Regions from separate parts of the Listeria sp. PSOL-1 genome, predicted to be linked through region 2. Evidence: riboswitches for the same ligand, from Rfam matches in the RefSeq annotation. Region 2 holds a riboswitch; the other holds the start of a gene.
The links. A riboswitch is a leader RNA that binds a small molecule or an ion and turns the genes downstream of it on or off. The one in region 2 is predicted to bind S-adenosylmethionine.

Region 1: another riboswitch for S-adenosylmethionine. It lies ahead of metK (methionine adenosyltransferase); the one in region 2 lies ahead of G6Q10_RS07950 (methionine ABC transporter ATP-binding protein).

Annotation. Positions count from the first base shown of each region.
Region 1 is NZ_LR760298.1:595,493-598,669, reverse strand. It holds gene asnB (asparagine synthase (glutamine-hydrolyzing)) at 1-64, opposite strand, end outside; gene metK (methionine adenosyltransferase) at 209-1,444, opposite strand; SAM riboswitch class I at 1,565-1,670, opposite strand; gene G6Q10_RS03000 (DUF3116 family protein) at 1,742-2,038, opposite strand; gene G6Q10_RS02995 (hypothetical protein) at 2,211-2,495, shown strand; gene G6Q10_RS02990 (hypothetical protein) at 2,519-3,052, opposite strand; gene G6Q10_RS02985 (DUF2584 domain-containing protein) at 3,082-3,177, opposite strand, start outside.
Region 2 is NZ_LR760298.1:1,641,209-1,644,385, forward strand. It holds gene G6Q10_RS07945 (methionine ABC transporter permease) at 1-316, opposite strand, end outside; gene G6Q10_RS07950 (methionine ABC transporter ATP-binding protein) at 313-1,335, opposite strand; SAM riboswitch class I at 1,425-1,533, opposite strand; gene G6Q10_RS07955 (sensor histidine kinase) at 1,642-2,784, opposite strand; gene G6Q10_RS07960 (response regulator transcription factor) at 2,768-3,177, opposite strand, start outside.

The sequences.
Region 1 (3,177 bases), 1.0 Mb from region 2:
CTTCTTTTTCTTCGCCTGTAATTTCGGCAATGCGGTCATGTACGCATCCTACAAATCCACACATTGGGGCATTCTCCTCTATATCAAAAATTAATTGCTTATTTCACATCGTTTATCATATCATAAAGCCCATTCGTTTGGTATAAAAATAGGCTCAAGAGATACGTACTTTTACTGCGTTTAAAGTTAACATTCGTATCAATAATTCCTAAAACAATTCCCTTCCTGAACTAATTTTTGAGCTTTTTTCAGCAAAAAATGCTTTTAAATCAGAGACTTTATCTGTGCGTTCCCAAGGTAAGTCAAGATCCATACGTCCAAAATGACCAAATGCCGCAGTTTTTCGATAAATTGGTTTACGCAAATCAAGCATTTTAATGATGCCTGCTGGACGTAAATCAAAATGCGTACGTACTGCTTTTTCTAATTCTTGCTCAGTCATAGAACTTGTCCCATATGTTTCGATTGAAATTGAAACGGGTTCAGCTACACCAATAGCGTAAGCGAGTTGAACTTCGACTTTCCGAGCAAGCCCTGCAGCAACAATATTTTTAGCTACATAACGCGCAGCATAAGCTCCAGAACGATCTACTTTAGTCGGATCTTTTCCTGAAAAGGCACCTCCGCCATGGCGCGCATAACCACCATAAGTGTCCACGATGATTTTACGCCCAGTTAAGCCAGCATCTCCTTGAGGCCCACCAATTACGAAGCGTCCAGTTGGATTAATAAAATATTTTGTCTTATCATCTAACAATGCTGCATCAATAACCGCAGAAATCACATGTTTTTTCATATCAGCAGCAATTTGTTGCTGTGTCATCTTTGGATGATGTTGCGTAGAAATAACAATGGTATCAATTCTAACAGGCTTACCAGATTCATCATATTCAACGGTAACTTGCGTTTTGGCATCTGGCCGTAAATAATCAAGTGTTTTATCTTTTCTAAGTTCAGCAATTTTGCGTGATAAACCGTGCGCCAAGAAAATGGGAAGTGGCATCAATGCTTCTGTTTCATCCGTGGCAAAGCCAAACATTAAACCTTGATCGCCCGCACCAATAGCTTCAATCGCGTCATCTTCCTTTAAACCACTACGCACTTCAAAAGCCTCATTGACACCTTGAGCAATATCTGGTGATTGTTCATCAATTGCAGTAAGTACAGCACAAGTTTCTGCATCAAAACCATATTTAGCTCGCGTATAGCCAATTTCTTTAATTGTCTTTCGAACAATTTTTGGAATATCTACATAAATAGAAGTTGTTATTTCACCAGCAACAAGAACAAGTCCCGTTGTTACAGTTGTTTCACAAGCAACCCTTGCATCAGGATCCTTTGCAATAATCGCGTCCAAAATAGCATCAGAAATCTGATCTGCAATCTTATCTGGATGTCCATCAGAAACAGACTCTGATGTAAATAAATGACGATTTTCAGTCATCTTTATTTTACCTCCTTCTCCTCTTTCACTAGTGTTTAACCATGTTACTCAATCAAACAAAAAGCGGTCCTTTCTCATTTTGACATAAAGAGAAAAGGCCGCTTACATCTAAGTACCTTCGTCTCATCGTTCAGGAAAAATTCCTGCAACAGGTTAGCACCTTACAACATAAAGTGTAGGTTGCTGGGCTTCAAAGGGCCAGTCCCTCTACCGCTCTGGATAAGAATCATTTTTATTTTTATGTGATACATACAATATGTCTTACATTATAGGGTATAAAATAATGAAAAGCAACACTTAATTTTTTTCGATTATCACCTTTTTTGGCCACTTTTCTTTTGGCAAACCAGCATATCTTTCAAAAATACGTTGTCCTTTTTCTGTGCGAAAATATCTTATTTTCCCTTCACTTTGATAGCGAAGTAAATAATTATTTTTTTCAAGGAAATACAAAGTTAATAAAAATTCATTTTTATTAATCTTATCATCTCTCGTTTTTGGACGGTCATTTACCAATTCATTCATATTTGACATTGTTTTATCCACATTTTCAAGAATTTTATAAGCTAATTCTACATTGAGTTCAGTTGCCATTTTGACACACTTTCTTTATTTATTTTATTTCATTAAGTTTGCTATTTTAAACAACATAGATCATCGTTATTTCCTCTTTACAAACATTAACGTTTTCCTTCCCACTTATCAATATTTGAAACCTATGGTATGATGTAAACTAAGTATTAAGATTTTAAAAGGAGCTTAAATAATGGTCTTTATTCTATTATTATCATTAACTTCTCTTGGCTTCCTTGCTGCAATGTGCTTGTTTGAATTTGTTTTTAAATGGCGTTGGTTTAAATATTTTCTTGCAACAATGGGGCTTATTACAAGTGGAATAATATTCTTTATTAGCTTTTATGGTGGTGGCTTAAAGCAGACTGAAATTGCTGTTGCCATTTTTCTAGCTAGCTTTTTAGAATATGTTACTTCACTTATTATCAGTTTAGTTGGTTTTATCAGGCATCGGTCAAACACTGCATATAAGAGATAAAAATAGGTAAAAGGCATTGCCATTCAATGCTTTTTACCTGTTTTTTTCAAAGCCTTACCTATTTCTGGATATTTACACCGGCTGAAATAAAAATAAGCAAGTCCGGTTACACCGATGAGCAACCAATCTAGCCATCCAGTTACATTTTCTCTAGGTGTAAAAGACAAAAAGGTGAAAACATCCCGCTTAACCTCTTCAATAAGCATCCCACTAACTGATTCTTTCAACTTCCCTTCAACGAGGATCACCATGACCACTTGCATGATAAATACAATCAGCCAACCTAATAAATAAGAAAAGCCACTTCGAACAAATAATCCACTATCCGTTTGTTTCACTTGTAAATGATAAGTTTGTAACCAGCCAACAAAAAGACCAACAACAACACAAATGAAGACAGGGAAAAGCGCTTCTAAAACATCCACTTTTACAAATTGAACCCAAAACATAACGAATGAAACAACTGGGATGATCCAATACTTAACGCGGCTAACGGCCCCAAAATGAAATTGCTCTTTTATAAAATAAATGATAAGTAATAGACCTAGTATATTCATTAACTTCCCCTTTTAATTTAAACAGTATTCTAATTACTTGAATTAAGTGATATTAATTCATAAACAATAACAGTCACATTATTTTCCCATATAAGCTTCCGTGGAATAACGGTTCCATTTGTTTC
Region 2 (3,177 bases):
GCGCTGCTGAGATAATTAAAGCAGGCAAAGCGGCTTTCGGTCCAATGATCGTACCTACAAGCGTCTTTGTCATTGGTAAAAGTAAAACAATTAATATAATAAAAGGAATAGATCGGAAAACATTGACTAAAATAGCTGTAATCCAATATAAAACCTTAGCGCCGACATTCCCTTGGCGGTTGCTTAAAAATAATAATAACCCTAATAAGATACCAAGAATACATACAGCAACAAGCGAACTTAAGGTCATATATAAAGTTTCACTTGTATAGCCCCACATGATATGCCAATCAACATCTGGAAAAAGTTTGCTCATGCTTCAATCACCTCAGTTTCTACATTAAGTGCGCGCAGATCGCCAATTGTCGCCTCAATTTGTTGCTCATCACCTTGAATTTGAACATATAATGTTCCGTAAGCACCATTTTGCGTTTGTGTTAAACTGCCATGAAGAACATTCAGCAACACATGATTTTGCTGCGCTACTTGGGAGATGATTGGCTGTGTCGCATTTTCGCTCATGAAAAGGAGTCGTACAAGCTTCCCATCTGAATAATTGCTTAGGAGCAAATGAATGAGATCTTCTGTTTCATCTGTTTCCGTCACTTGTCTGACGAAACGTTTGGTAACATTTTGTTCTGGATGTTTGAAGACTTCTAATACTTCGCCCATTTCTACAACTTTACCCGCTTCCATTACAGCTACGCGTTTGCAGATTTTACGAATAACGTGCATTTCGTGTGTGATGACAATAATCGTTAAGTTCAGTCGCTTGTTAATATCTAGTAATAATTCTAAAACTTCATCCGTTGTTTGCGGATCAAGCGCTGATGTTGCTTCATCACAAAGTAAAACCGTTGGATCGTTAGCCAAAGCGCGCGCAATACCAACGCGCTGTTTTTGTCCACCACTAAGCTCCGCTGGATAAGCGTCTTCTTTTCCAACGAGGCCCACGAGTCGAATGAGTTCATTTACTCGGGCTTTTCGTTTTTTACCACGAATTCCAGCTATTTCAAGTGGAAAAGCAATGTTTTCAAAAACAGTTCGCGACCAAAGTAAATTGAAATGTTGGAAAATCATTCCAATTTTCTGGCGGGCTTTTCGCAATTCACGACCACGAATGCGACTGATTTCTTTGTTGTTTACTTCAACCTTGCCAGAAGTTGGTAGCTCTAAACCATTAAACATACGAATTAGGCTACTTTTCCCTGCACCTGAATAGCCAACAACTCCAAAGATTTCACCTTGATTAATGGTTAAATTGACACCTTCAACAGCACGAACCCTTTTTTTACCAGAAGTATAATCTTTAATAACATTTTGCAAAGTAATCATTTTATTTCACCTTTTTTCGAGATTAATCCATCACACAAAAAAACCTTCCTGCATGAGCAGAAAGGCACCGAATGTTAAGGTTTGCTTTCTTCTCATCTTCCAGAACAACTTGTGTCCTGCATGAATTAGCACCTTAAGTAAAACTACTTAGGTTGCTGGGCTTCACTGGGCATTTCCCTCCACCACTCTTGATAAGAATCTACAGATAACGTTTCCTAGTGTAAATGTATGTTTTAAATTATAAGTGAAATGAGCGTGAAAAGCAACTGTTATTTTTTGTTATTATCGAATTTTAAAAAATTATAGCTATAATAACGGTAATTTCACCGTAAATGTCGTTCGATGATTCTTGCTGGTTGCCATAACTAAACCACCGTGTCTTTCTACAATTGACTTAGCGATCGCAAGGCCTAAACCTGTACCTGTCGTTGTACGATTTTTATCCACTTTATAAAAACGTTCGAATAAATGTGGTAAATCAAACGCTGGAATTTCTTTGCCATAATTGGTTACACCAATAACTGCCCATTCACCATCACGACGAGCAGTAATGTCAATTTGTTTATCCCCTTCTCCGTAACGCAAAGCATTTGAAAATAAGTTTTCAAAAAGTCGCATGATCTGATTTCCATCGCCACTGACCATTAAATTATCATCTTCGTATATTTCAACCAATTCCATTCCTTTTTTTTGCGCTAAACCATCAAATTCTGCAACCAATTGTCGTAAAAGTTCAATCATATCAAGTTGATCATTGGCTAATGTATAATCTGGGCTCTCAAGACGTGTATAGGAAAATAAGTCATCAATCAATTTATGCAAATGACGCGCTTTATTATAAACGAGTTCGGTATAATAGCGAAGTTCGATTTCATCACGATACCGATCGTCATGAATATAGCTCAAATAACCTAAAATAGAGGTAAGTGGGGTTCTAAGATCATGCGAAACATTGGTAATTAAATCGTTTTTAGCTTGTTGTGCTTGCTGCTCTTGCTCCATCAGGTTTCTTTGGCGATCACGCATTTTTTCAATATTAACCTCAAGTTCGCGAATCTCTGGCACAAGGCTTTCTGTATCGACTGGTTGATCAAGATTTAACGCATAATTAATGGTTTGCAGCTGCTTTTTCAACCTTCTTTGACGCGTTAAACGATAGAAAATGAAAAAAATGAGCAGCGCAATCATCACTTGAAAAAGAAATTTGGTCAAAAGCAACAACGGCGAATCGATGATGGTTTGAAATTTTCCATGACCAAATAAAGTGAGGAAAGTTTCAGTCAAGCCACGTAAAACAACGGAATCATCACGAATATTAATCATCCAAAAATAAACTGTTCGTAAAAGAATCGCAGCACCTAACCAGGAAACAACGATAAAAAACATGATCTGCCAAGGGTTCATTATATGACTAATATTTTTAATGAATCGTTTAAATCTCAATTTTATAACCCACTCCCCAAATGGTTTTAATCACATTTTCCCCGCCGAGCGCCTCCCGCAATTTATCACGCAAATTACTAATATGCACCATAACCGTTTTGCTAGCACCAAATGCTTGTTCTTGCCAAATTCTTTCAAAGATATATTCTGAGCTAAAAACACGCCCTGGCTCACTTGCTAACAAATATAGAATATCAAATTCAGATGTCGTCAAATGAAGCTCTTTTTCATTAACTGTCACAATATGATGTGACCGATCAATGATAATTGGACCGATGACAAGCTTTTCACTTGAAGTCTGTTCGCTTGTTTTCATCAATTGGATGCGACGCAAAATCGCTTTAACTCGAACGGAGAGTTCTACTGGGTTAAAGGGCTTAACCATGTAATCATCTGCCC